DNA from 2 places in the Geobacillus sp. FSL W8-1251 genome. Region 1 is predicted to be linked to the other one. Evidence: a T-box and tRNA genes for the amino acid it is inferred to sense, from the RefSeq annotation. Region 1 holds a T-box; the other holds one or more tRNA genes.
The links. A T-box is a leader RNA that pairs with one kind of tRNA and senses whether it is charged. The one in region 1 lies ahead of ileS (isoleucine--tRNA ligase), so its partner is inferred to be a tRNA-Ile.
Positions count from the first base shown of each region.

Region 2: it has a tRNA-Ile gene. The T-box ahead of ileS (isoleucine--tRNA ligase) is inferred to sense a tRNA for this amino acid. The anticodon was not compared.

Region 1 covers NZ_JBBOUF010000001.1:622,080-636,746, reverse strand. The annotation lists gene pgeF (peptidoglycan editing factor PgeF) at 1-781, shown strand, start outside; gene NSS88_RS03190 (YggS family pyridoxal phosphate-dependent enzyme) at 778-1,452, shown strand; gene NSS88_RS03185 (cell division protein SepF) at 1,465-1,896, shown strand; gene NSS88_RS03180 (YggT family protein) at 1,900-2,172, shown strand; gene NSS88_RS03175 (YlmH family RNA-binding protein) at 2,275-3,048, shown strand; gene NSS88_RS03170 (DivIVA domain-containing protein) at 3,125-3,637, shown strand; T-box leader at 3,735-3,955, shown strand; gene ileS (isoleucine--tRNA ligase) at 4,008-6,782, shown strand; gene lspA (signal peptidase II) at 6,868-7,359, shown strand; gene NSS88_RS03155 (RluA family pseudouridine synthase) at 7,360-8,274, shown strand; gene pyrR (bifunctional pyr operon transcriptional regulator/uracil phosphoribosyltransferase PyrR) at 8,527-9,066, shown strand; gene NSS88_RS03145 (solute carrier family 23 protein) at 9,224-10,525, shown strand; gene NSS88_RS03140 (aspartate carbamoyltransferase catalytic subunit) at 10,696-11,622, shown strand; gene NSS88_RS03135 (dihydroorotase) at 11,585-12,871, shown strand; gene NSS88_RS03130 (carbamoyl phosphate synthase small subunit) at 12,873-13,967, shown strand; gene carB (carbamoyl-phosphate synthase large subunit) at 13,960-14,667, shown strand, end outside.
Region 2 covers NZ_JBBOUF010000001.1:1,126,751-1,141,417, forward strand. The annotation lists gene yhbH (sporulation protein YhbH) at 1-288, opposite strand, end outside; gene NSS88_RS05905 (PrkA family serine protein kinase) at 542-2,437, opposite strand; gene trmL (tRNA (uridine(34)/cytosine(34)/5-carboxymethylaminomethyluridine(34)-2'-O)-methyltransferase TrmL) at 2,761-3,234, opposite strand; gene NSS88_RS05915 (amidase domain-containing protein) at 3,255-4,118, opposite strand; gene queG (tRNA epoxyqueuosine(34) reductase QueG) at 4,180-5,322, opposite strand; gene NSS88_RS05925 (B3/B4 domain-containing protein) at 5,375-6,040, shown strand; tRNA gene NSS88_RS05930 (tRNA-Glu) at 6,339-6,410, opposite strand; tRNA gene NSS88_RS05935 (tRNA-Ser) at 6,415-6,507, opposite strand; tRNA gene NSS88_RS05940 (tRNA-Asn) at 6,515-6,589, opposite strand; tRNA gene NSS88_RS05945 (tRNA-Ile) at 6,790-6,863, opposite strand; tRNA gene NSS88_RS05950 (tRNA-Gly) at 6,870-6,940, opposite strand; tRNA gene NSS88_RS05955 (tRNA-His) at 7,117-7,189, opposite strand; tRNA gene NSS88_RS05960 (tRNA-Thr) at 7,197-7,272, opposite strand; tRNA gene NSS88_RS05965 (tRNA-Ser) at 7,481-7,571, opposite strand; tRNA gene NSS88_RS05970 (tRNA-Ile) at 7,594-7,670, opposite strand; tRNA gene NSS88_RS05975 (tRNA-Met) at 7,676-7,752, opposite strand; tRNA gene NSS88_RS05980 (tRNA-Ala) at 7,770-7,842, opposite strand; tRNA gene NSS88_RS05985 (tRNA-Pro) at 7,851-7,924, opposite strand; tRNA gene NSS88_RS05990 (tRNA-Arg) at 7,931-8,004, opposite strand; tRNA gene NSS88_RS05995 (tRNA-Leu) at 8,008-8,093, opposite strand; tRNA gene NSS88_RS06000 (tRNA-Gly) at 8,099-8,173, opposite strand; tRNA gene NSS88_RS06005 (tRNA-Lys) at 8,181-8,253, opposite strand; tRNA gene NSS88_RS06010 (tRNA-Thr) at 8,566-8,638, opposite strand; tRNA gene NSS88_RS06015 (tRNA-Phe) at 8,847-8,922, opposite strand; tRNA gene NSS88_RS06020 (tRNA-Asp) at 9,097-9,172, opposite strand; tRNA gene NSS88_RS06025 (tRNA-Met) at 9,178-9,254, opposite strand; tRNA gene NSS88_RS06030 (tRNA-Val) at 9,427-9,502, opposite strand; rRNA gene rrf (5S ribosomal RNA) at 9,511-9,627, opposite strand; rRNA gene NSS88_RS06040 (23S ribosomal RNA) at 9,910-12,837, opposite strand; rRNA gene NSS88_RS06045 (16S ribosomal RNA) at 13,307-14,667, opposite strand, start outside.

The DNA.
Region 1 (14,667 bases):
CGGGGCGCCCCCGTTTGCCGGAGCAGTCGCCGGGTTGACAACGAAACAAGGCGGAGAAAGCGAAGGGCCGTTCGCCTCGCTGAATATGGGGCTGCATGTCGGCGACGATCGCATGCATGTCGTCAACAACCGCCGCCGTCTGGCTGAATGGCTTTCTGTTCCGCTCGATCATTGGGTGTGTTGTGAGCAAGTGCACGGCGCCGTGATTCGGAAAGTGACGAAAGGCGATCGGGGGAGCGGGGCGCACGACTTCGCTGCAGCGGTCCGGGGGGCTGACGGGCTGTATACGGATAAGGCGGGGGTATTGCTCGCACTTTGTTTTGCCGATTGTGTGCCTGTCTATTTTATCGCGCCATCGGCGGGCCTAGTCGGCCTTGCCCACGCCGGCTGGCGGGGGACGGCGGGCGGCATTGTCCAAAACATGGTGCGGCTTTGGCAGGAGCGTGAACACATTGCCCCGTCCGACATCTATGCCGCGATTGGACCGGCCATTGGCCCATGCTGTTACACGGTTGATGACCGGGTGATCGATGGCCTGCGTCCGACTCTTCCTGCGGGCGGCCCGTTGCCGTGGCGCGAAACAAGCCAAGGGCAGTATGCGCTTGATTTAAAAGAGGCCAACCGGCTGCAGCTTGCGGCCGCCGGGATTCCAGACTGCCATATTTATGTGTCGGAACGCTGTACAAGCTGTGAGGAGACGTTGTTTTTTTCCCACCGCCGCGACCGTGGGACGACAGGGCGGATGTTGGCGTTTATCGGCCGAAGGGAGGAAACAGCATGACCGTACGCGACAACTTGGCAGCCGTTCGCCAGCGCATCGAGGCGGCTTGCGCCCGCGTCGGCCGCAATCCGGCCGACGTACGCATCGTTGCTGTCACGAAATATATTGATGCCGAAAGGGCGCTTCATGTGCTTGACGCCGGCATTGCCGACCTCGGCGAAAACCGCGCCGGCCAGCTGCTTGAAAAGTATGAACGGATCGGGGACCGGGCGGTGTGGCATTTTATCGGGACGCTTCAGTCGCGCAAGGTGAAGGACATTATCGATAAAGTCGATTACATCCATTCGCTTGATCGCCTGTCGCTGGCGAAAGAAATTGAAAAGCGGGCGGTGCGGCCGGTGAAATGTTTTGTGCAAGTGAATGTATCGGGAGAAGCGACGAAGCACGGCCTCTCTCCTGACGAGACCGTCCCGTTCATCGATCAGCTCCGTTCGTTTTCGCACCTTGAGGTCGTCGGATTGATGACGATGGCCCCGCATACGGATGACGAGGCGGTATTGCGCGCCTGCTTCCGGCAATTGCGGGTCTTGAAAGAGCGCGTTCAGGCGCTCCGCTGGCCGCATGCGCCGTGCACGGAGCTGTCGATGGGCATGTCGAACGATTACGAGATCGCCATTGAGGAAGGGGCGACGTTTGTGCGCATCGGCAGCGCGCTTGTCGGATCATTGTAGGAGGTGAACTTGATGGGGTTGATGAAAAAATTTCGCGATTATTTTTTAGAAGAAGATTACGAAGACTATGAAGAAGAATACGAAGCGCCGCAGCCGGAAGAGGAGGCGCCGCTGCTGAAGGCGGCAAACAAGGCGAACGTCGTCAGCTTGCAAAGCGTGCAAAAATCGGCGAAAGTCGTGCTCGCTGAGCCGCGGGTGTATGCGGAGGCGCAGGAAATCGCCGATCATTTAAAAAGCCGGCGGGCGGTCATCGTCAATTTGCAGCGCATCCAGCATGAGCAGGCGAAGCGGATCGTCGACTTTTTAAGCGGCACGGTGTACGCCATTGGCGGCGACATTCAGCAAGTTGGCACGAAAATCTTTTTGTGCACCCCGGACAACGTCGACGTCAGCGGCGCGATTTCGCTTGACGGCGAGGATGACAGACCGATAAAGAGGTGGTAGTCGTTGGATTATGTGCTTACGTTTTTAACGACCTTGATTCAAGTATATTCGTACGCTTTGATCATTTACATTTTGATGTCTTGGTTTCCGAATGCGCGCGAAACGCGGTTCGGACAAATGCTTGCCGCCATTTGCGAGCCGTATTTGGAACCGTTTCGGCGCGTCATTCCGCCGCTTGGCATCATTGACATCTCTCCGATCATCGCCTTTATTGTCCTTGAATTTGCGACAAGAGGGCTGTATGCGTTGTTTGACATCCTCGAAGCGCAGTTTTAGCAGCCGGACGGAACGCGCGTCGTTTGGCCCAGGCGCAGGCGGGCGGAATAGCGGGAGGAATCCGTTCCGGGTTCCTTTCTTTATGAGGCAAGGTGAATGGGAATGGAGCTGTATCAGCACTTCCGCAAAGAGGAACATCAATTCATCGATCATGTAATAGAATGGAAGGAAATGGTAGAACGTCAGTACGCTCCGAAGCTGACCGATTTTCTTGATCCGCGTGAGCAGCAAATCGTGCAAAGCATCGTCGGCAGCGACGGAGACGTGCGCGTGTCCTTTTTCGGCGGCGCTTTGTTTGTCGAGCGGAAGCGGGCGCTTTTGTATCCGCCGTATTTCGAACCGAATGAGGAGGATTATGACATCGCCTTGTTCGCTGTCCGCTATCCAGGCAAATTCGTTTCCCTTGAACACCGCGACGTCTTAGGAGCGCTCATGTCGCTCGGCTTGCGGCGGGGCAAGTTCGGCGACATTCTCGTCCAAGGAGGAGAGATCCAATTTTTTGCCGCCGCCGAGGTGGCCGATTACATTCGCCTCCATGTCGGGACGATCGGCAAAGCGCCGGTTTCGCTTGAGCTGTTGCCGCTGTCAGCTGCCATGCCGCTTGCCGAAACGTGGGAGGAAGGAACGGTCACGGTGTCTTCTCTAAGGCTCGATGCGGTGCTTGCCCAGGCGTTCCGCCTCGCGCGCGAGAAAGCGAAGACGCTCATTGAAAGCGGGCTCGTCAAAGTGAACTGGAAGGTGGTGGACAAGCCCGATTTTGTATGCGGGCCGGGCGATGTCCTGTCGGCGCGCGGGTTTGGTCGCTGCAAGCTGTTTTCCGTCGAGGGGATGACGAAAAAAGAACGCTGGCGCATCCGGCTGGGCCGTCAAAAATAATCGAATCGCAGCAGGAAATGGGCTGATCGTGTCGAATGAAGGAAGAAAAGGAATGATGGAGACGGAGGTGGCCATTGTGCCGTTGACGCCATTGGATATTCACAATAAGGAATTCAGCCGCGGATTTCGCGGGTATGACGAAGATGAAGTGAATGAGTTTTTGGATCAAATTATTAAAGATTACGAAATGCTCATCCGTGAAAAAAAGCAGCTGGAAGAAAAAGTGGCCGAACTGACGGAAAAATTGAATTACTTTTCCAACATTGAAGAAACGTTAAATAAGTCGATTCTTGTGGCTCAGGAAGCAGCGGAAGAAGTGAAGCGCAACGCACAAAAAGAGGCGAAGCTGATCATTAAAGAAGCGGAGAAAAACGCGGAGCGCATCATCGGCGACGCGCTGGCCAAATCGCGGAAAATCGCGCTGGAAATCGAAGAACTCAAGCGGCAGTCGAAAGTGTTCCGCGCTCGCTTCCGCATGCTCGTTGAGGCGCAGCTCGATATGATCAACAGCCGTGACTGGGACGAGTTGATGGAATACGAGATGCCTGATCTCGAAGAAGAGGCGAAAGAGCCGTTGTCTCAGCCTTGACGAACCGAGGCCATGTCGGGTATAATCATTGGCAAAAATCACTGCACCAGCCGCCGTGGGAGGCGGTTGGCTTTTTTCAGGATGAATAGTGAAATAGTCATCGACGATGAAAGGGATAGTAGCTCTTGAACGACCGGTCGCAGCGAGCCGGGGATGGTGGAAGCCTGGCATCGGCGCAAGAGTGAACATCACCCTGGAGTTCCATGCCGAACATCCAGTAGGCCATGGCGCGTCATTCCCGTTACGAATGAAAAGTGGGCTGTGCGTCGTTTGCATGGCCAAGAAGGGTGGTACCGCGAGACCGTTCTCGTCCCTTGCCGGGGGAGAACGGTTTTTTATTTGGAATCTATCGTTCGAAGGAGGAGCAAGGATGGATTACAAAGAGACGCTGCTTATGCCGCAAACCGAGTTCCCGATGCGCGGCAACTTGCCGAAGCGGGAGCCGGAAATGCAAAAAAAATGGGAAGAGATGGACATTTACCGGAAAGTGCAGGAGCGGACGAAAGGACGGCCGCTGTTTGTCCTGCATGACGGCCCGCCGTATGCCAACGGCGACATTCATATGGGCCATGCGCTGAATAAAATTTTAAAAGATATCATCGTCCGCTACAAATCGATGAGCGGCTATTGCGCGCCGTACGTGCCGGGCTGGGATACGCACGGACTGCCGATCGAAACGGCGCTCGCGAAGCAAGGCGTCGACCGCAAATCGATGAGCGTCGCCGAGTTTCGCAAGTTGTGCGAGCAATACGCGTATGAACAAATCGACAACCAGCGCCGGCAGTTCAAGCGGCTCGGTGTGCGCGGCGACTGGGACAACCCGTACATTACGCTCAAACCGGAGTACGAAGCCCAGCAAATTAAAGTGTTCGGCGAAATGGCGAAAAAAGGGCTCATCTACAAAGGGTTGAAGCCGGTCTATTGGTCCCCGTCAAGCGAATCGGCGCTCGCCGAAGCGGAAATCGAATATAAAGACAAGCGTTCGCCGTCGATTTATGTCGCCTTCCCGGTGAAAGACGGCAAAGGCGTGCTTGAGGGCGATGAGCGAATCGTCATTTGGACGACGACGCCGTGGACGATTCCGGCGAACTTAGCGATCGCGGTTCATCCGGATTTGGATTACCATGTTGTCGATGTCGGCGGAAAACGGTATGTCGTCGCTGCCGCCTTGGCGGAATCGGTGGCGAAAGAAATCGGTTGGGACGCATGGTCGGTCGTCAAAACGGTCAAAGGAAACGAGCTTGAATACGTCGTGGCGAGACATCCGTTTTATGAGCGCGACTCGCTTGTCGTCTGCGGCGAACACGTCACGACCGACGCCGGCACCGGCTGCGTCCATACGGCGCCGGGCCACGGGGAAGACGACTTTCTCGTTGGGCAAAAATATGGGCTTCCGGTCCTTTGCCCGGTTGATGAGCGCGGCTACATGACCGAGGAAGCGCCGGGATTTGCCGGGATGTTTTACGAAGACGCCAACAAGGCGATTACACAGAAGCTTGAGGAAGTCGGCGCTTTGTTGAAGCTTGGGTTTATCACCCACTCGTATCCGCACGACTGGCGGACAAAGCAGCCGACGATTTTCCGGGCGACAACGCAATGGTTTGCATCGATCGATAAAATCCGCAACGAGCTGCTTCAAGCGATTAAGGAAACGAAATGGATTCCGGAGTGGGGGGAAATCCGCATCCACAACATGGTGCGCGACCGCGGCGACTGGTGCATTTCCCGCCAACGCGCCTGGGGGGTGCCGATTCCGGTCTTTTACGGCGAAAACGGTGAACCGATCATCACCGATGAGACGATTGAGCATGTGTCGAACTTGTTCCGCCAATACGGGTCGAACGTCTGGTTTGAACGCGAGGCGAAAGACTTGCTGCCGGAAGGATTCACCCATCCGTCGAGCCCGAACGGCATCTTTACGAAAGAAACGGACATTATGGATGTCTGGTTTGACTCCGGTTCGTCGCACCAAGCCGTGTTGGTCGAACGCGACGATCTCGTGCGTCCGGCTGATTTGTACTTGGAAGGCTCCGACCAATACCGCGGCTGGTTCAACTCATCGCTGTCCACCGCCGTTGCCGTCACCGGCAAAGCGCCGTATAAAGGCGTGTTGAGCCACGGCTTTGTCTTGGACGGCGAAGGGCGGAAAATGAGCAAGTCGCTCGGCAACGTCGTCGTGCCGACGAAAGTGATGGAACAGTTTGGCGCCGACATTTTGCGCCTTTGGGTCGCTTCGGTTGACTACCAAGCGGACGTGCGCATCTCCGATCATATTTTAAAACAAGTGTCCGAAGTGTACCGGAAAATCCGCAACACATTCCGGTTTATGCTCGGCAACTTGTTCGATTTTGACCCGAACGAAAACGCCGTGCCGATTGGGGAGCTTGGCGAAGTCGACCGCTATATGCTGGCGAAGTTGAACAAGCTGATCGCCAAAGTGAAAAAGGCCTATGACCGCTACGATTTCGCCGCCGTGTACCATGAGATGAACCATTTCTGCACCGTCGAGCTGAGCGCGTTTTACTTGGATATGGCGAAAGACATTTTGTACATCGAAGCGGCCGACTCGCGCGCCCGCCGCGCCGTGCAGACGGTGCTCTATGAGACGGTCGTCGCGTTGGCGAAGCTCATCGCGCCGATTTTGCCGCATACCGCCGATGAAGTGTGGGAGCATATCCCGAATCGAAGAGAAAACGTCGAAAGCGTCCAGCTCACCGATATGCCGGAGCCGATCGCGATCGACAGCGAAGAAGCGCTGCTGGCGAAATGGGATGCGTTTATGGACGTGCGCGATGATATTTTCAAAGCGCTCGAGAACGCCCGCAATGAAAAAGTGATCGGCAAATCGCTGACCGCGAGCGTCATCGTCTACCCGAAAGACGAGGCGCGGAAGCTATTGGCGTCGCTTGATGCCGACTTGCGCCAGCTTCTCATCGTTTCCGCCTTTTCGATCGCCGATGAGCCGTATGACGCCGCGCCGGCCGAAGCCGAACGGCTTAACCATGTAGCGGTGATCGTCCGCCCGGCGGAAGGCGAGACGTGCGAGCGGTGCTGGACGGTGACGAAAGAAGTCGGCGCCGATCCGTCGCATCCAACGCTTTGTCCGCGCTGCGCGCACATTGTGAACGAACATTATTACGCGTAACAAAAAGCGGCAAGGCTGCCTTGGGGCGGCCTTGCCGCTTCATTTGTTTGCCATGGCGAATTATGCTACAATGCAAAAAGGATGAATGAGAAGGACAGGGGGACTTGGCACGGTGGCATACTATTGGATTGCGGCGGCGGTCGTCATCCTCGATCAATGGACGAAATGGCTTGTCGTCCGCTATATGCGGCTTGGGGAAAGCATCCCGATCATTGACAATGTGCTCTATATTACGTCGCACCGCAACCGCGGCGCGGCATGGGGCATGCTAGAAGGGCAGTTTTGGCTCTTTTATTTGATTACGGTGATTGTCGTGGCGGCGATCGTGGTCTACATCCGCCGCCTGAAGCCTTCTGAACGCCTGGCGGGCGTAGGGCTTGGGCTGATGCTCGGCGGGGCGATTGGCAATTTTCTCGACCGCGTCTTTCGCAAGGAAGTGGTCGATTTCATCCACGCGTACATCGGCACGTACAGTTTTCCGGTGTTCAATATCGCCGACTCGGCGCTGACCGTCGGCGTCATCTTGCTGTTTGTCCATATGTTTTTTTTCGCGACACCAGAGAAAGGGAATGAGTAGATGGACACGATCACGTTTCACATCGAAGACGAATATGACGGCGAGCGGATCGATAAAGTGATCGCGGCGCTAAATGACGAATGGTCGCGTTCGCAAGTGCAGCAATGGATCAAAAACGGGCTTGTGACCGTGAACGGCCAGACGGTGAAAGCGAACTACAAATGCGAGGCGGGCGACTCGGTCGCCGTTTCGCCTCCTGAGCCGGAGCCGCTTCATGTCGAGCCGGAGCCGATTCCGCTTGACATTTATTATGAGGATGAGGATGTCCTTGTCGTCAACAAGCCGCGTGGCATGGTCGTCCATCCGGCGCCCGGGCATATGCGCGGCACGCTTGTGAATGCGCTTCTCGCCCATTGCCGCGACTTGTCCGGGATCAACGGCGTGCTTCGCCCCGGCATCGTCCATCGCATTGACAAAGACACATCAGGACTATTGATGGTGGCGAAAAACGACGCCGCCCACCGCTCGCTCGTCGAGCAGCTGGTGAACAAAACGGTGACGCGCCGCTACAAGGCGATCGTCCACGGCGTCATTCCGCACGATTATGGCACGATCGATGCCCCGATCGGCCGCGACAAGCGCGATCGAAAGAAAATGGCCGTCACCGAAGAAAACGGGAAGGAAGCGGTCACCCATTTCCGCGTGCTCGAGCGGTTTCGCCATTATACGTATGTGGAGTGCCAGCTGGAAACGGGGCGGACGCACCAAATTCGCGTCCATATGAAATACATCGGCTACCCGCTCGCTGGCGACCCGCAATACGGGCCGAAAAAAACGCTCGCCATCGACGGCCAGGCGCTGCACGCCGGGGTGCTCGGCTTCCGTCATCCGAGAAGCGGCGAGTATTTGGAATTCGAAGCGCCGTTGCCGCCGGAGTTTGCCGAGCTGCTTGACTGGCTGCGAAAAAACGATTGACAAACGAACACGCCCCCTTTACAATGAAAACAGGTGAACAGGAACCTTTAAGTTCAGTCCTGTGAGGCTGAAAAGGGGTCGGAATGACAAAGAAGGGCGATGTATGCCCATCTTGTTTGGCGATAAGCGCGCCATCCCCCGCTTCACAGGCGGGGGGTTTTTTATGAAAACAGGCGGGAACGGCCTGGTTGGCGCGCCGCCTGCGGAAACACGCTGGCCGCGGCGTGTATGCGCTGTTAGGAGGTGGACGGAATGCAAAAGGCGGTCGTGATGGACGAACAGGCGATTCGCCGCGCTTTGACGCGCATCGCCCACGAAATCATCGAACGAAACAAAGGCATTGACGGCTGCGTGCTTGTCGGAATTAAAACGCGCGGCATTTACTTGGCGCGCCGCTTGGCGGAGCGGATCGAGCAAATTGAAGGGGCGTCCGTTCCCGTCGGTGAGCTTGACATCACCTTGTACCGCGACGATTTGACCGTGAAGACGGACGACCATGAACCGCTTGTGAAAGGAACGAATGTGCCGTTTCCGGTGAGCGAGCGGAATGTCATTTTAGTCGATGATGTGCTGTTTACCGGCCGGACGGTGCGGGCGGCGATGGATGCGGTCATGGATTTGGGCCGCCCGTCGCGCATCCAGCTCGCCGTGCTTGTCGACCGCGGCCACAGGGAACTGCCGATCCGCGCTGATTTCGTCGGCAAAAACGTGCCGACCTCTCGTTCGGAACTGATCGTCGTGGAGCTTTCGGAAGTGGACGGCATCGATCAAGTCTCCATTCATGAAAAATAGCGAAGCACCCTTTTAAGCGCAGTCCCGTGAGGCTGCAAAAGGGGCGGGATCGTTTCGGCTGTTTCTGCACCCTCTTTGCGTCTTCGCGGGCAAAGAGGGATTTTTTGTGCACACTAAAAAGCAAGCCTCGCTCATTTGATCAAAGGAGTGACGAAAGATGAACAAACCGGTGTTGGACATTCAAGACCGCCCGACTGTTGGGCAATGGATCACCTTAAGCCTTCAGCATTTATTCGCCATGTTCGGGGCGACGATTTTAGTGCCGTACTTAGTCGGCTTAGATCCGTCGATCGCCTTGCTGACAAGCGGGCTTGGAACATTGGCGTTTTTGCTCATTACGAAATGGCAAGTGCCGGCGTATCTTGGCTCGTCGTTCGCCTACATTGCGCCGATCATCGCGGCGAAAACGGCTGGCGGCCCGGGAGCGGCGATGATTGGCAGCTTCCTCGCCGGATTGGTGTACGGGGTTGTCGCCCTCATCATTAAAAAAGCCGGCTACCGATGGGTGATGAAGCTGCTGCCGCCGGTTGTCGTCGGTCCGGTCATCATCGTCATCGGTCTCGGCTTAGCCGGCACGGCGGTCGGGATGGCGATGAACGGCCCGGACGGCAAATACAGCCTGCTTCATTTCTCGGTGGCGCTTGTGACGCTTGCGGCCACGATCGTCTGCTCGGTGCTTGCGCGCGGCATGTTGAGCTTGATTCCAGTGCTTGTCGGCATCGTTGTCGGCTACGTTTACGCCCTCGCTGTCGGACTGGTTGACTTGTCGAAAGTGGCGGCGGCGAAATGGTTCGAATGGCCGGATTTCTTGATTCCGTTTGCCGATTATCCGGTGCGCATCACTGCCGAGATCGTCATGCTCATGGTGCCGGTGGCGATCGTCACCTTGTCCGAGCATATCGGCCACCAGCTTGTGTTAAGCAAAGTCGTCGGCCGCGACCTCATTCAAAAACCGGGGCTGCACCGCTCGATTTTAGGGGACGGAACGGCGACGATGATCTCCGCCTTGCTTGGCGGTCCGCCGAAAACGACGTACGGGGAAAACATCGGTGTACTGGCGATCACCCGCGTCTACAGTGTCTACGTGCTGGCCGGCGCGGCGGTCATCGCGATCGCTTTCGGCTTCGTCGGCAAAATCACGGCGCTGATCAGCTCGATTCCGACGCCGGTCATGGGCGGTGTGTCGATCTTGCTGTTTGGCATCATCGCCTCGTCCGGACTGCGCATGTTGATCGACAGCCGCGTCGATTTCGGTCAGACGCGCAATTTAGTCATCGCCTCGGTCATCTTGGTCATCGGCATCGGCGGAGCGGTGCTGAAAATCAGCGACAGCTTCCAAATCACCGGGATGGCGCTCTCGGCCATTGTCGGCGTCCTGCTCAACTTAGTGCTGCCGGGGCGTCCGCAAGAAGCGGAAAACTTATTTGAAGCTGAAAACGACAGCGGCGATGTTGCCTAAATCGAATACAAAACACCTTTTAATTAAGTCCCGTGAGGCTTAAAAAGGTGTGAAAACAGGCGCATCCAGGGCCGGAGTGCACCTTCTCCGGTTCTGCCATGCGCCGATCGTCACACCTTGCCCAGCCGGCAAGGTGTTTTTTTGCAAAAAAAAGAAAGGGAGAGAGGCCAATGACCCATCTTTTTACATTGAGCGAACTGCCGCTTTCCGACATCACCCGGCTGCTTGATGAAGCGGAAGCGTTCCGCCGCGGCCGCGCTTGGCGCCCGGCGGCGCCGATGTACGTCGCCAACTTGTTTTTCGAACCGAGCACGCGCACGAAATGCAGCTTCGAGATGGCGGAACGGAAGCTTGGGCTTCATGTCATTCCATTTGACCCGGAACGCTCGAGCGTGCAAAAAGGGGAGACACTGTACGATACCGTACGGACGCTTGAGGCGATCGGCGTCGATGCGGTTGTCATCCGCCATCACGAAGATGCGTATTTCGAAGCGCTCCGCCATACGGTCGGCATTCCGATCATCAACGCCGGTGACGGCTGCGGGCACCATCCGACCCAGTCGCTCTTGGATTTATTGACGATCCGCCAAGAGTTTGGCGCCTTCACTGGCTTGACGGTGGCGATCATCGGCGACATCCGTCATAGCCGCGTCGCCCGCTCCAATGCGGAAGTGTTGACACGATTGGGCGCGAACGTCCTGTTTTCCGGACCAGCGGAGTGGAAAGATGAAACGAATCCGTACGGGACGTATGTCGAAGTCGACGAGGCCATCGCCCGCGCCGATGTCGTGATGCTGTTACGCATCCAACATGAACGCCATGCGGAAACGATGGGGCTGACAAAAGAAGAGTACCATGCGCGGTACGGGCTGACGCTTGAGCGGGCGCGGCGGATGAAATCGGGCGCCATCATCTTGCACCCGGCGCCGGTCAACCGCGGGGTCGAAATCGCCAGCGAACTTGTCGAAGCGAAGGCATCGCGCATTTTTAAACAAATGGAAAACGGCGTCTACGTCCGGATGGCTGTCTTAAAACGGGCAATGGAAGGGAGAATGGAGCATGGACGTATGGCTGAAAAATGGCATGTCGTTCAATGAAGATGGGAAATTGGTGCGGACACATCTCAAAATGGAACACGGAACCATTGCGGCGATCCTGTATGAACAGCCGCTCGAAGCGGATGGGGAGGACGTGATCGACGTCGGCGGCCGTCTCATCGCTCCCGGCTTGATCGACTTGCACGTTCATTTGCGCGAACCAGGCGGCGAGGCGAAAGAAACGATTGAAACGGGCACGCTCGCCGCGGCGAAAGGCGGTTTTACGACGGTTGCCGCCATGCCGAACACAAATCCGGTGCCGGACCGGAAAGAACAGATGGAATGGCTGCAAGCCCGCATCCGCGAAACGGCGCGCGTCAACGTGCTTCCGTACGCGGCGATCACGATTGGGCAAAAAGGGGAGGAGATGACCGATTTTGCGGCGCTAAAAGAAGCAGGGGCGTTCGCCTTTACCGATGACGGCGTCGGCGTCCAGTCGGCCGGGATGATGTTTGAAGCGATGAAACAGGCGGCGGCGCTCGATATGGCGATCGTTGCCCATTGCGAGGACGACACGCTGACAAACGGCGGAGCGGTGCATGACGGCGAGTTCGCCCGCCGGCATGGGCTCGCCGGCATTCCATCCGTCTGCGAAGCGGTGCACATCGCCCGCGACGTCCTGCTCGCGGAAGCAGCCGGATGCCATTATCACGTCTGCCATATCAGTACGAAAGAGTCGGTGCGCGCCGTCCGCGACGCGAAGCGGGCGGGCATCCGCGTCACGGCCGAAGTGACGCCGCACCATTTGCTCTTGTGCGACGAAGACATTCCAGGGTTGGATGCAAACTACAAAATGAACCCGCCGCTGCGCAGCCGCGCGGACCGCGAGGCGCTCATTGAGGGCCTGCTCGATGGCACGATCGATTTTATCGCTACGGATCATGCGCCGCATACAGCAGCGGAAAAAGCGAAAGGCATCGAGGCGGCGCCGTTTGGCATCGTCGGGCTCGAGACGGCGTTTCCGCTCTTATATACCCATTTCGTCAAAACAGGCGTGTTTACATTAAAGCAGCTTGTCGACTGGCTGACGATCAAGCCGGCGCAATGTTTTGGCCTTAAGGCCGGACGGCTTGCCGTCGGGGCGCCGGCGGACATTGCGGTCATCGATTTGGAAACGGAAGAAGCGATTGATCCCGAGACGTTTGCCTCAAAAGGGAAAAATACGCCGTTTGCCGGCTGGAAATGCCAAGGCTGGCCGGTGATGACGTTTGTCGGCGGAACACTCGTATGGAAGAAAGGAAGAGAATGACATGAAACGGCAGCTCATTTTGGAAGACGGTTCGTTTTTTGTCGGCGAAGCGTTTGGCAGCACGAAAGAGACGACCGGCGAAGTCGTCTTTAACACCGGCATGACCGGGTATCAAGAAATTTTGACCGACCCGTCGTATTGCGGGCAAATTGTGACGATGACGTATCCATTGATCGGCAACTACGGTATTAACCGCGACGACTTTGAAGCGATCCGCCCGTACGTGCACGGATTCATCGTCAAAGAAGCGTGCCTCATGCCGTCCAACTGGCGCGGCGAACTGACGCTGGATGAGTATTTAAAAGAAAAAGACATTCCGGGACTCGCGGGCATTGACACGCGCAAACTGACACGGGTCATCCGCCAGCACGGAACGCTGAAAGGAATGATTTGCGGGCTGGATGTCCATCCGGCGGAAGCGGCGGCCAAGCTGCGGGCGATGGAGTGGCCGCGCGACCAAGTGCGGCGCGTCTCAACAAAAAGCGCCTACCCAAGCCCGGGGCGCGGCGAGCGTGTCGTCTTGATCGACTTTGGGATGAAGCACGGCATTTTGCGCGAACTGAACAAGCGAAACTGCGATGTCATCGTGTTGCCGTACAATGCGACGGCGGAAGACGTATTGAGCTGGCATCCGGATGGGGTCATGCTTTCCAATGGACCGGGCGACCCGAAAGACGTGCCGGAAGCGATCGAGATGATCCGCGGGATCTTGGGCAAAGCGCCGCTCTTTGGCATCTGCCTCGGCCATCAGCTGTTCGCCTTGGCATGCGGGGCGAATACGGAGAAGATGAAATTCGGCCATCGCGGCTCGAACCATCCGGTCAAAGACTTGCGCACCGGCAAAGTCGCCATCACGTCGCAAAACCATGGTTATACGGTCACGCATGAATCGCTTGCCGGCACGCGTCTTGAAGTGACGCACGTCGCCTTAAATGACGGCACAGTCGAAGGGCTGCGCCATCTCGATTTCCCGGCGTTTACGGTGCAGTATCATCCGGAAGCGTCGCCGGGGCCAGAAGATGCCAATCCGCTGTTTGACGAGTTTTTGGCGCTCATCCGCCAGTTCAACAAGAAAGGAGAAGTCATCCATGCCTAAACGCCGCGACATTGAAACGATTTTAGTCATCGGCTCGGGGCCGATCGTCATCGGCCAGGCGGCCGAGTTCGACTACGCAGGGACGCAAGCGTGCTTAGCCCTAAAAGAAGAAGGATACAAAGTCATTTTGGTGAACTCAAACCCGGCGACGATCATGACCGATACGGAAATCGCCGATAAAGTCTATATGGAGCCGCTGACGCTCGATTTTGTCGCCCGCATCATCCGCAAAGAGCGGCCGGACGCGATTTTGCCGACGCTTGGCGGCCAAACGGGCCTTAACTTGGCGGTGGAACTGGCCAAAGCCGGGGTGCTCGAGGAGTGCGGCGTCGAAATTCTCGGCACGAAGCTTGAAGCAATCGAAAAAGCGGAAGACCGCGAACAGTTCCGCGCCCTCATGAACGAGCTTGGCGAGCCGGTGCCGGAAAGCGCGATTATTCACAGCTTGGAGGAAGCGTACGCCTTTGTCGAACAAATCGGCTATCCGGTCATCGTCCGCCCCGCGTTCACGCTCGGCGGCACGGGCGGCGGCATTTGCACGAACGAAGAAGAGCTTGTCGAGATTGTGTCAACCGGCCTGAAGCTGAGTCCGGTGCACCAATGCTTGCTCGAGCGGAGCATCGCCGGCTACAAGGAGATTGAATACGAAGTGATGCGCGACGCCAACGACAACGCGATCGTCGTCTGCAACATGGAAAAC
Region 2 (14,667 bases), 500 kb from region 1:
CCCGCTTCCGTCTCGGGCCACGACATCGCCGACTTGGCTGTCTCCGTTTCCTTGGCCGACGTGTTTGTTTTTCTCATAATTGTAGCGAATTTTATATTCATCCAGCGAGCGAATCGGAATCTTAATTACATCGCGTCCGTTGGACATAATGATGCTTTCTTCCGTAATCAAATCCGGCAAATTGTTTTTGATCGCTTCCTTTACCTTTTCTTGATGCCGCTTTTGATCGTCATATCCTTTGCGGTGGAGGGACCAGTCTTCTTTCGATACAACGAAATTCCCTTTCATATTTTCCCCTCCCTCTAGAAATGTTGATCTATCAAGGCTCCTTTGTTAAAATGGTTCTCACACTTTTCACTTTCCCGCATATACTTATGTTGGCGTCATCAAAACGGACCATCACTATGCCAAGTTGTTTATTTTATCCTATGCAAAAATTCAAAATAATTGACAGATGAATGCCGAAAATAGAAAAGCGAACAACGGACGGACAAGCCCGATTATCGATGCAAAAAAGCATGCCCCGGCGCTCTAGGCATGCCTAGCGGTTCAACAAGCTGCCGACATAACGGAGCAATTCATTGGCTGACGTGGAGTTGTACCCGTATTCATCAATGAGGCGGGCGACGACTTCGTTAATTTTTTTCAACTGCTGCTCATCCGGTGTTTTCGTCGACGTTGTAATTTTGACAATGTCCTTTAAATCCGCAAACAATTTCTTCTGGATCGCTTCCCGCAACCGTTCATGTGAATTATAATCAAACCGCTGTCCTTTTCGTGCATATGCCGAAATGCGAATTAAAATTTCTTCGCGAAACGCTTTTTTCGCATTTTCGGAAATGCCGATTTGTTCCTCGATCGAGCGCATCAGCTTTTCATCCGGATTCATTTCCTCACCCGTAAGCGGATCGCGCAGTTTCGTCTTGTTGCAGTACGCCTCGACGTTGTCCAAATAGTTATCCATCAACGTTTTCGCTGACTCTTCATACGAATAGACGAACGCCTTTTGCACTTCTTGTTTGGCGATTTCATCATACTCCTTGCGCACGAGCGAAATGAAATTCAAATACCGCTCGCGGTCTTCCTTCGTGATCGACGGATGCTGATCCAACCCTTCTTTCAACGAACGAAGCACGTCAAGCGCATTGATCGACAGCACTCCTTTGCGAATGATGCAGGCAGAAATGCGGTTGATGACATAGCGTGGGTCGATGCCGCTCATCCCCTCGTCCGGATGCTCCTTTTTCAGCTCCTCCACATCGACCTCGCTGAATCCTTCGATCATTTCGCCATCATACAAGCGCATTTTCTTCAATAAATCCACATCCGGCCGCTTCGACTCTTTCAGCCGAGTCAAAATCGTAAACATGGCCGCAATCCGCAATGTATGCGGGGCGATATGCACGTCGGCGACATCGCTTTCGCGGATCATTTTTTCGTAAATGCGCTCTTCTTCCGAGACGCGCAAGTTGTATGGAATCGGCATGACGATGATGCGCGAATGGAGCGCCTCGTTCTTTTTGTTGGCGATGAACGACCGATATTCCGTTTCGTTCGTATGAGCGATAATCAATTCGTCGGCGCTGATTAAAGCAAACCGCCCAGCCTTGAAATTGCCTTCTTGCGTCAGCGACAGCAAATGCCAAAGAAATTTTTCATCGCACTTTAACATCTCTTGAAATTCCATAATCCCGCGGTTGGCTTTGTTCAGCTCGCCGTCAAACCGGTACGCGCGCGGGTCGGACTCGGAGCCGTATTCCGCGATCGTTGAAAAATCGATGCTTCCCGTTAAATCGGCGATGTCTTGCGATTTTGGATCAGACGGACTGAACGTCCCGATGCCGACGCGGCGGTTTTCCGAGAAGAAAATGCGCTCCACTAGCACGTCTTCAATGCGTCCGCCGTACTCTTTCTCAAGCCGCATCATATTGAGCGGCGACAGCTCGCCTTCGATGCGAATGCCGTATTCGCGGTAAAAATCGTCGCGCAAATGGTGAGGAATGAGGTGAAGCGGGTCTTCATGCATCGGGCACCCTTTAATCGCATAAACGGCTCCGCGCTCCGTTTTGGAGTACTCCTCAAGCCCGCGCTTCAGGAGCGTTACCAACGTCGATTTCCCGCCGCCGACCGGCCCCATCAGCAGCAAAATCCGTTTCCACACATCAAGCCGCTTCGCCGCCGGGTGGAAATATTCCTCAACGAGCCGCTCAAGCGCCTCCTCAAGCCCGAACAGGTGCTGGCTGAAAAACTTATATCGTTTCCGCCCATTCACCTCTTCGACCCCAGCATCTTTGATCATATTATAAACACGCGAATGAGCCGACTGGGCCACCCACGGCTTTTCTTTTAAAATCTTTAAATACTCGGCAAACGTTCCTTCCCATTTCAACTTTTCTTCCTCTTCCCGATACCGGGCGATTTTTTGCAAAATATCCATAAAGGACCTCCTCACCCTTGGATGTCTAACAGCAAGATTATTACAATTTATGCGAGGATGTCCCGTATCATTCGCCGCAAAAAATTTTGTCTCCTAACAACCAACTGCGGTCATTCACATGCTTAGCCATATTCGCTATAATAAAGAGGGAAACGCCTGCCACTTTCATTATGAAGGAGGAACAAACGATGCGCACGTTGCTTGTGCTAGGGGTTATCATTGCGTTTTTGACGGCCATTTTCACCGCTGGCTATGAAGACAAACCAGACGTCAGACAATAAGACCAAAAAAACGACCTCCAGAGCGAAGGTCGTTTTTTTTGTTTATGACAACCCATAAAACCGTTGTTGGCGCAACGCTTCGTACACTAAAATGGCAGCCGTGTTCGACAAGTTTAACGAGCGTACTTTGTCATTCATCGGGATGCGAAGGCAACGGTCCATATTGGCCTCAAGCAGCTCCTTCGGCAGTCCGGTCGTTTCACGGCCGAACACAAAGAAAATATGTTTTTCTGTATCGCTGAAATCAAACGAATCATAATACCGGCGCCCGAATTTCGTAATGAAATAAAACTCCCCTTCCGGAAAGCGGGCGAATAGTTCATCAAGCGAGTCATAATACGAAATATTGACATACGGCCAATAATCAAGCCCGGCGCGCTTTAACATTTTATCATCCGTAGAAAAACCGAGCGGGCGGATCAAATGGAGCGACGTATCGGTTGCTGCGCACGTACGAGCGATGTTTCCAGTATTGGCTGGAATTTCTGGCTGGTATAGCACTACATGAAGCGGCATTTCCTTCACCTCAGCAACGTTTATTTGCGATCGATGATGTGAAAAAACTTATAGCGAATGTTCGGCGTATAGGCGCTTGAATCTTCATACGACCAATAGCGCATTCGGCTGTTTGTCGTATGGGCGTTCACAAGCGGCATCCCGTTCTGATCTTTCGCCACCACAATCGTTGAGTGGTCGAAGCGTCCGTCCCCTTGAAAATCATAACAGATGACATCGCCTGCCATCAATTGCTCCGGCTCCGCCACTTCCACCGCCTGCAAGCCAATGCGCGACCCGCTCAAATACCAACGAAAGGAATGAGCGACAGCCCAGCTGTAACTCCAACTTCCGTTTTGACACCACCATCCCCTCGCCCGGTTCGGATAGCCCGTCATCGGTGCCCCGCCCGCATACAAGCATTGGGAAACAAAATTCGTGCAATCCACCGGAAACGACGGAAACACCGGGTTATGCCGATTCCACCACGTTTCCGCATACCGCACCGCCCGGGCGCGGTCATACTGGTAAGAAAGACGATCTCCCGTCCATTGCTCTCGTTCGACGCGCGGCTCCTCCATATCCCCCCCCAATCGGTTGATCGGTTCATCAGCAACAAGCTCACCGCCAACAAAACAGGCGCATCGCTCCTCAACCTGTTCTTCTATATATAGTGAACCCCTTTGCTTAATTAAAAATTGATGGTGGGCAATATACATCACTTTCGCTTCCCGCTCAATGGTCTGCCTGCCGACAATTTGCCCCCGGATCGTGCAACGAACGATCTCCGCACCGCGCTTTTGGCAAAGCTGTTGCTTTCTTGCCGCCTCTTCGCTTCGGATATTGCTTTCCGACACAAACGAGCGGGCTCGCTCATCCAACCACGCGCGCAACTGTTTTTTCATGCTGCTTTCCACCACTTTCGTTTTTGTTACTACCTTATGTGGGGAAGCTGCGTTTTTTTCCCTATTCCTTTGCCTCAGCCAACAGTTTTAGTCCTTTTTCAATCTCAGCGATCACATCGGCATCCGCCTCCATTTGCCGCGCGGCCTCCAAATAAGGCTTAGCGCTTGGATCCCCGATTTTCCCGAGCGCCCACGCCGCCGTCCCGCGGATGACGGGACGGCTATCCTCTTTCAACAAACGCAGCAAATGCGGCACCGCGGTTTGGTCTTTGTAATGGGCAAGCGCCAGAATGGCATTGCGCTGAATCGGCTTTTTCCCACGCCATGAACCCGCCATGGCCCCAAATGTTTCTTGAAATTCACGGTTGCTCATCTGAAGCAGCGGGATGAGTTTCGGCTTTACCGCTTCCGGATCCGGCTCGAATTCCGGATGCAAATGAAAGTCTTTTCCCTTATTTTCCGGGCAGACTTGCTGGCATGTATCGCAGCCATACAGCCGATTCCCGATTTTCTCTCGAAACTCGTCGGCCAAAAAGCCTTTCGTTTGTGTTAAAAAGGAAAGGCACCGCTGTGCGTTCAGTTGTCCCCCTTGCACAAGCGCCCCAGTCGGGCAGGCATCAATGCATTTCGTGCACGTGCCGCATCGGTTTTCAACCGGTTCATCAGGGGGAAATGGAATATTCGTAATCATTTCTCCCAAATACACATACGATCCAAACTCTGGTGTAATAATAGAGCAGTTTTTGCCACTCCAACCGATCCCTGCCCGTTCCGCCACCGCCCGATCGGCGAGCTCTCCGGTATCCACCATCGAGCGAACGCGGGCATGGGGCACTTTGGCCAGCAAAAACTCCTCGAGCTGCTGCAAACGTTCCCGCAACACATTGTGGTAGTCCTTTCCCCATGAAGCGCGGCAAAAAACGCCGCGCCGTTCCGTCTTTGTCCCCCGCGGCGCATTTTTCATTTTAGACGGATAGGCAAGAGCAATGGCAATAATCGATTTTGCTTCCGGAAGAAGCAATGAAGGATTCGTCCGTTTCTCAATATCTGGTTCCTCAAAACCGGACTGATAGCCGAGCTCCTGCTGGCGGCGCAGCCGTTCCTTTAATTCCACAAACGGATCAGCGCTCGCAAATCCGATTTTATCAATGCCGATTGACCGACTGTACTCAATGACTTCCTGCTTTAATGCCATAACATCCATCGTTTTCCCTCCTTTCGTCATATATGGTAAAATGAAATCCGAGGTGATCAAGATGAAATGCGTGATATCAGAACAACTAAAGCAACGCCTTCCTTCTGGTAAATTCGGCGTCATCCGCTATTATCATATCGAGGTCAGCGATTCACCGCAAATGTTAAGGGGGCGGCTTGAGCTGTTTCAAGAATCTCTTTACATCGAGCTGCAGGAAAAGTCGATTGCCGACATTCCTGAAATGGTCGAATGGCGCCGTACTTTCAAACAAATCGGAACGGACCCAAGCCGCTATCGACCGTCAAGTGAAAGCCTGTACCGACGCATCCAGAAAAAAAGCTTCATTCCGCCTATCCATTCAGCGGCAGACATAAACAACTTTTTTTCACTCTATTATAAAATTCCGCTCGGCATCTATGATCTAGACCGCATCAACGGGACAGTGACGCTCACGATCGGCACGGAAAAAGATGAATACATCGCGTTAAACGGCCGCACAGTCAACTTTGCCAACAAACTCGTCAGCAAAGATGAACGAGGGCCGTTTGGCAGTCCGATCGTCGATTCGGAGCGGACCGCCGTGACGAGAGAAACGAAAAACGCTTTGCAAATCGTTTACTTTCTCCCATCAACGCCAGAAGAAACCGCCAAGCGCCATCTTCAAGCCATCCAAACGATGTTTGTGCAAATTCATGGCGGCGAAGCCGACGCCCAATTGTTCGTTTGATCTTCTCCCCCCACTTTCCTGCCGTTGGAAACGGGGGACTCCCTCCCTACCTGAACTCTCTCCCTACGCTCACGCGTGGAAGTGAGGGTCTTCTCGGTTTAGGGTGGTAAATAAAAAAACGCAATGCCTCGTTCTTTAACGAAACGAAACACTGCGTTGTCCCCAACAATCATAACGTAATTTTAAAGCTAACGAGAGATATTATAACAGACTTCCACACGCATCGCAAGAAAAAACGCAAAAATCGACAAAAGAAATTGTACAAAAGGGCACCAGAATCTCTGGTGCCAGCAACCAGTGACCCGTACGGGATTCGAACCCGTGTTACCGCCGTGAAAGGGCGGTGTCTTAACCACTTGACCAACGGGCCATTATGGCGGAGAAGGCGGGATTTGAACCCGCGCGCCGCAAAACTGCGACCTAACGGTTTAGCAAACCGTCCCCTTCAGCCACTTGGGTACTTCTCCAAAGAAATGGCTCCGCAAGTAGGATTCGAACCTACGACCTACCGGTTAACAGCCGGTTGCTCTACCGCTGAGCTATTGCGGAATGATGAGTAAGAAAGCTAGCCCAATACTTGCCCTGTCCCTTCCTCTGCCAGCGCTAATTCTAGGAAGCGAGATGCGTCGAGGCAACTCGCAGCAAATTCGAAGATGTGAAGCTCGTCGCTCCGATTTTGCTGTGGAACAATGGGGCATTGTTCGCCCATTATTATAGCGAATGACCCAAAAATATTCAATGGAAAATAATGGGCCTAAGTGGACTTGAACCACCGACCTCACGCTTATCAGGCGTGCGCTCTGACCAGCTGAGCTATAGGCCCATCAAAAGCGGGTGATGGGAATCGAACCCACGACATCAGCTTGGAAGGCTGAGGTTTTACCACTAAACTACACCCGCATAATATTTGGCTTAACATCCGCCACGCTATTTCCATGCCCCTTCCTCTACCAGCTGATTCATAGAAGCCAGATGCGTCGGGGCAACTCGAAGCTAATTCGATGATGCAGATGCTCGTGGCTGAGGTTTTACCACTAAACTACACCCGCAAATATAGAATATAATATAATGAAAAGGGCGACTAGTGGGAATCGAACCCACGCATGCCAGAGCCACAATCTGGTGCGTTAACCACTTCGCCATAGTCGCCTCGTTCTGGTGCCGGCTGCAGGACTTGAACCCGCAACCTACTGATTACAAGTCAGTTGCTCTACCAATTGAGCTAAGCCGGCACATTTAACATGAGTTACTGGCTCATATGATCTGCTCGGTTGTGCCTCTTCCTCTACAAGCTGATTCGAGGAAGTCAAATGCTCGGTGTCCCTTCCTCTGCAAGCTTATTCAAAGAAGTGGGATGCGTCGGGACAACTCGAAGCAGATTCAACGATGCGAATGCTCGTCTCTACCAATTGAGCTAAGCCGGCACGATTTTAAAGTGCATGGCGGAGGAGGAGGGATTCGAACCCCCGCGCGCCTTGCGGCGCCTCTCGGTTTTCAAGACCGACCCCTTCAACCACTTGGGTACTCCTCCAAAAAAGCAACAATAATAATAATGGTGGACCTTGTAGGACTCGAACCTACGACCGGACGGTTATGAGCCGTCTGCTCTAACCAGCTGAGCTAAAGGTCCGATAATGGTGGCGGTGGAGGGGATCGAACCCCCGACCTCACGGGTATGAACCGTACGCTCTAGCCAGCTGAGCTACACCGCCAAATTTAAGTCAAAAGGTGGAGCCTATCGGGATCGAACCGATGACCTCCTGCTTGCAAAGCAGGCGCTCTCCCAGCTGAGCTAAGGCCCCATGATAAATCGGGAAGACAGGATTTGAACCTGCGACCTCACGGACCCGAACCGTGTGCTCTACCAAGCTGAGCTACTTCCCGACAAAACGCGCTCGAGAGGATTCGAACCCCTAACCTTCTGATCCGTAGTCAGATGCTCTATCCAATTGAGCTACGAGCGCACGTGCCGAGGGCCGGACTCGAACCGGCACGGTAGTCACCTACCCCAGGATTTTAAGTCCTGTGCGTCTGCCAATTCCGCCACCCCGGCGGAAGTGGAGCGGAAGACGGGGCTCGAACCCGCGACCCCCACCTTGGCAAGGTGGTGTTCTACCGCTGAACTACTTCCGCAAGACGATGAGCCATGGAGGACTCGAACCTCCGACCCTCTGATTAAAAGTCAGATGCTCTACCTACTGAGCTAATGGCTCATGGTTGGGTATACACTCACAGTGAACGATGTCCCTTCCTCTACTAGCATATTCGAAGATGCAAGATGCGTCGGGACAACTCGAAGCCAACTCGATGATGCATCGCTCGTTGCTCTACCTACTGAGCTAATGGCTCATGGTTAAGATAACACTCTAAGCTTCATTTCACTCTACCTGCCCCTTTCTCTACAAGCTTATTCGAAGAAGTCAAGTGCGTCGGGGCAACTCGAAGGCAACTCGAAGCCAACTCGAAGATGTATCGCTCGTTTCTGAGCTCATGTTTCGCTAGTTGAATTTTTTCAAAATGGAAGATGCCGGCTGCAGGACTTGAACCCGCAACCTACTGATTACAAGTCAGTTGCTCTACCAATTGAGCTAAGCCGGCACATTTAACATGAGTTACTGGCTCATATGATCTGCTCGGTTGTGCCTCTTCCTCTACAAGCTGATTCAAGGAAGTCAAATGCTAGGTGTCCCTTCCTCTGCAAGCTTATTCAAAGAAGTAGGATGCGTCGGGACAACTCGCAGCAGATTCAACGATGCGAATGCTCGTCTCTACCAATTGAGCTAAGCCGGTATAATTTATAGTTTGATGGTGGCTCGGGACGGAATCGAACCGCCGACACAAGGATTTTCAGTCCTTTGCTCTACCGACTGAGCTACCGAGCCATATATTATTTTTTAACTCGCTCGTTGAATTGCTCTGTGCCTCTTCCTCTACCAGCTGATTCAAAGACGCTCGATGCGTTGAGGCAACTCGAAGCGAATTCGATGAAGCAGATGCTCGTCTCTACCGAATGAGCTGCTGAGCCGTATTTTTCATCTTTCACAATTTTGAAAGAATGGCGGTCCCGACGGGACTCGAACCCGCGATCTCCTGCGTGACAGGCAGGCATGTTAACCACTACACTACGGGACCAATTTTGGTTGCGGGGGCAGGATTTGAACCTGCGACCTTCGGGTTATGAGCCCGACGAGCTACCGGACTGCTCCACCCCGCGGCGATAGGAAATGATTCAGTTTCGATCATGTTCTGAGTAAATTTTTCGTTGCCCCTTCCTCTACTAACTGATTCGAGGAAGCCAGATGCGTCGGGGCAACTCGAAGCGGTTTCGAGGAAGCAAAGGCTTGTTGCTCCACCCTACGGCGATAAGAATACACAATTGGTGTAAGTGGTGGAGGATGACGGGATCGAACCGCCGACCCCTTGCTTGTAAGGCAAGTGCTCTCCCAGCTGAGCTAATCCTCCACGAAATTGCCTAGCAGCGACCTACTCTTGCAGGGGCGCTGGCCCCAACTACCATCGGCGCTGGAGGGCTTAACTTCCGTGTTCGGGATGGGAACGGGTGTTTCCCCTCCGCTATCACCACTAGGCAAGCGATTCAGTTTCGACATCATTTATTATACTTAAAAAATAAATGTTGTCAAGAAGGAAAGTCATTCCTTCAAAACTAGATAACCGTTTCGGGAAGAAGCCGGGACGCTTTCACTTTTCATTGTCTAGCTCCGGCTCGCCGCCGCTCGCCTGCGCTTTTCACTGTCTAGTTCCGGCCGCCATCGGCTCGCGACGCTTCGGTCCTGCTGCGGCGGGCTAAGCCCGCTCGCAGGCCCTCCAGCGCGCCTCGCCGATAAGCAGGCGGCCTCCACTTTTCTTGTTAGGTTAAGCCCTCGATCGATTAGTATCCGTCAGCTCCACGTGTCGCCACGCTTCCACCTCGGACCTATCGACCTCGTCATCTTCGAGGGATCTTACCCGCCTGACGCGGTGGGAAATCTCATCTTGAGGGGGGCTTCACGCTTAGATGCTTTCAGCGCTTATCCCGTCCGCACATAGCTACCCAGCGGTGCCCCTGGCGGGACAACTGGTACACCAGCGGTGCGTCCATCCCGGTCCTCTCGTACTAAGGACAGCTCCTCTCAAATTTCCTGCGCCCGCGACGGATAGGGACCGAACTGTCTCACGACGTTCTGAACCCAGCTCGCGTACCGCTTTAATGGGCGAACAGCCCAACCCTTGGGACCGACTACAGCCCCAGGATGCGATGAGCCGACATCGAGGTGCCAAACCTCCCCGTCGATGTGGACTCTTGGGGGAGATCAGCCTGTTATCCCCGGGGTAGCTTTTATCCGTTGAGCGATGGCCCTTCCATGCGGAACCACCGGATCACTAAGCCCGACTTTCGTCCCTGCTCGACCTGTCCGTCTCGCAGTCAAGCTCCCTTGTGCCTTTGCACTCTCCGAATGATTTCCAACCATTCTGAGGGAACCTTTGGGCGCCTCCGTTACCTTTTGGGAGGCGACCGCCCCAGTCAAACTGCCCGCCTGACACTGTCTCCCACCCCGATCAGGGGTGCGGGTTAGAATTTCAATACCGCCAGGGTGGTATCCCACCGCCGCCTCCACCGAAGCTGGCGCTCCGGCTTCCCAGGCTCCCACCTATCCTGTACAAGCGATACCAAAATTCCATATCAGGCTGCAGTAAAGCTCCACGGGGTCTTTCCGTCCTGTCGCGGGTAACCTGCATCTTCACAGGTAGTATAATTTCACCGGGTCTCTCGTTGAGACAGCGCCCAAGTCGTTACACCTTTCGTGCGGGTCGGAACTTACCCGACAAGGAATTTCGCTACCTTAGGACCGTTATAGTTACGGCCGCCGTTTACTGGGGCTTCGGTTCGCACCTTCGCTTCCGCTAAGCGCTCCCCTTAACCTTCCAGCACCGGGCAGGTGTCAGCCCCTATACGTCGCCTTTCGGCTTCGCAGAGACCTGTGTTTTTGATAAACAGTCGCTTGGGCCTTTTCACTGCGGCTCGTTCGGGCTCTTCACCCAAACGAGCACCCCTTCTCCCGAAGTTACGGGGTCATTTTGCCGAGTTCCTTAACGAGAGTTCTCCCGCGCGCCTTAGGATTCTCTCCTCGCCTACCTGTGTCGGTTTGCGGTACGGGCACCTCTTCCCTCGCTAGAGGCTTTTCTTGGCAGTGTGAAATCGGGGACTTCCGGATGACTCCGTCGCCATCACCGCTTGGCCTTACAATCCGCGGATTTGCCTACGGATCAGCCTTGCGGCTTGGACAGGCTCTTCCAGCCGCCTGCTCGCCCTATCCTCCTGCGTCCCCCCATCGCTCAAACGGGAAGGAGGTGGTACAGGAATCTCAACCTGTTGTCCATCACCTACGCCTTTCGGCCTCGGCTTAGGTCCCGACTAACCCTGAGCGGACGAACCTTCCTCAGGAACCCTTAGGCTTTCGGCGCAGAGGATTCTCACCTCTGTTTTCGCTACTCATACCGGCATTCTCACTTCTAAGCGCTCCACCAGTCCTTCCGGTCTGGCTTCAACGCCCTTAGAACGCTCCCCTACCGATGACCAACGGTCATCCCGCAGCTTCGGCGGCACGTTTAGCCCCGGTACATTTTCGGCGCAGAGTCACTCGACCAGTGAGCTATTACGCACTCTTTAAATGGTGGCTGCTTCTAAGCCAACATCCTGGTTGTCTTTGCAACTCCACATCCTTTTCCACTGAACGTGCACTTTGGGGCCTTAGCTGGCGATCTGGGCTGTTTCCCTCTCGACCACGGATCTTATCACTCGCAGTCTGACTCCCGGGCATAAGTCGTTGGCATTCGGAGTTTGACTGGGTTCGGTAACCCGATGAGGGCCCCTAGCCCAATCAGTGCTCTACCTCCAACACTCTCCATCCCGAGGCTAGCCCTAAAGCTATTTCGGGGAGAACCAGCTATCTCCAAGTTCGATTGGCATTTCACCCCTACCCACACCTCATCCCCGCACTTTTCAACGTGCGTGGGTTCGGGCCTCCAGCCGGTGTTACCCGGCCTTCACCCTGGACATGGGTAGATCACCTGGTTTCGGGTCGACGACGACGTACTTTTCGCCCTGTTCAGACTCGCTTTCGCTGCGGCTCCGCCTCTTCGGCTTAACCTCGCACGCCATCGTCACTCGCCGGTTCATTCTACAAAAGGCACGCCATCACGCATGAACGCGCTCTGACTACTTGTAGGCACACGGTTTCAGGTTCTCTTTCACTCCCCTTCCGGGGTGCTTTTCACCTTTCCCTCACGGTACTGGTGCACTATCGGTCACTAGGGAGTATTTAGCCTTGGGAGATGGTCCTCCCTGCTTCCGACGGGATTTCCCGTGTCCCGCCGTACTCAGGATCCGCTCGGGAGGGAACGAAGTTTCGACTACAGGGCTGTCACCTTCTCTGGCCGGCCGTTCCAGACCGGTTCGTCTACCCCGTTCCTTTCTCACTCCCACAATGAGCGGTCCTACAACCCCAAGAGGCACGCCTCTTGGTTTGGGCTGTTCCCGTTTCGCTCGCCGCTACTCAGGGAATCGCGTTTGCTTTCTTCTCCTCCGGGTACTAAGATGTTTCAGTTCCCCGGGTGTGCCCTCCATGCCCTATGGATTCAGGCATGGATACTGCCCCATTACGGACAGTGGGTTCCCCCATTCGGACATCTCCGGATCAACGCTTGCTTACAGCTCCCCGGAGCGTTTCGGCGTTTGCCCCGTCCTTCATCGGCTCCTAGTGCCAAGGCATCCACCGTGCGCCCTTTCTAGCTTAACCTACAGCGCTCTCGGCTTCTTCCTTATTGTCTAGCGTCGGCTCGCCGCCGCTCGGGGTCAAATAACCTTCGCCTTCCGGGTGCAAGCACCCTTGCAGGCGAAGAACATTTGCCCATCGCGGCGACCCGCGAGCCTCCGCTTTTCCGGTTATCTAGTTTTCAAGGAACGAGACTACTTCTTGAATTTGCTTCTCTGCAGTCTTGCGTCGAGGAATCCAGCTTCTCTGAATTCACTTGTAGACGCAGACGCAAAGCAACTGAAGGAATTTCTCATTCCCTCAAAACTGAACGAAACGAAAGCGCTGTGTATCGACAGTTGGCCATTGCGGCCTCCACTTTTCGTCTTGTCTAGCTCCAGCGCCTGGCTCTCTTCTGCCAAATAACCTTCCCCCTCGGGGTGCCAGCACCCCTCCGGGTGAAGAACATTTGGCTTCGAGAGCCGAACGCGGCGCTTCCGCTTTTCGTCCTTAGAAAGGAGGTGATCCAGCCGCACCTTCCGGTACGGCTACCTTGTTACGACTTCACCCCAATCACTTGCCCCACCTTCGGCGGCTGGCTCCCTTGCGGGTTACCTCACCGACTTCGGGTGTTGCAAGCTCTCGTGGTGTGACGGGCGGTGTGTACAAGGCCCGGGAACGTATTCACCGCGGCATGCTGATCCGCGATTACTAGCGATTCCGGCTTCATGCAGGCGAGTTGCAGCCTGCAATCCGAACTGAGAGCGGCTTTTTGGGATTCGCTCCCCCTCGCGGGTTCGCAGCCCTTTGTACCGCCCATTGTAGCACGTGTGTAGCCCAGGTCATAAGGGGCATGATGATTTGACGTCATCCCCACCTTCCTCCGACTTGTCGCCGGCAGTCCCTCTAGAGTGCCCAACCGAATGCTGGCAACTAGAGGCGAGGGTTGCGCTCGTTGCGGGACTTAACCCAACATCTCACGACACGAGCTGACGACAACCATGCACCACCTGTCACCCTGTCCCCCCGAAGGGGGAACGCCCAATCTCTTGGGTTGTCAGGGGATGTCAAGACCTGGTAAGGTTCTTCGCGTTGCTTCGAATTAAACCACATGCTCCACCGCTTGTGCGGGCCCCCGTCAATTCCTTTGAGTTTCAGCCTTGCGGCCGTACTCCCCAGGCGGAGTGCTTATCGCGTTAGCTGCAGCACTAAAGGGTGTGACCCCTCTAACACTTAGCACTCATCGTTTACGGCGTGGACTACCAGGGTATCTAATCCTGTTTGCTCCCCACGCTTTCGCGCCTCAGCGTCAGGTGCAGGCCAGAGAGCCGCCTTCGCCACTGGTGTTCCTCCACATCTCTACGCATTTCACCGCTACACGTGGAATTCCGCTCTCCTCTCCTGCCCTCAAGTCCCCCAGTTTCCAATGACCCTCCACGGTTGAGCCGTGGGCTTTCACATCAGACTTAAGAGACCGCCTGCGCGCGCTTTACGCCCAATAATTCCGGACAACGCTCGCCCCCTACGTATTACCGCGGCTGCTGGCACGTAGTTAGCCGGGGCTTTCTCGTGAGGTACCGTCACCGCGCCGCCCTCTTCGAACGGCGCTCCTTCGTCCCTCACAACAGAGCTTTACGACCCGAAGGCCTTCTTCGCTCACGCGGCGTCGCTCCGTCAGGCTTTCGCCCATTGCGGAAGATTCCCTACTGCTGCCTCCCGTAGGAGTCTGGGCCGTGTCTCAGTCCCAGTGTGGCCGGTCACCCTCTCAGGCCGGCTACGCATCGTCGCCTTGGTGAGCCGTTACCTCACCAACTAGCTAATGCGCCGCGGGCCCATCCGCAAGTGACAGCCCAAAGGCCGCCTTTCAACCGAAGA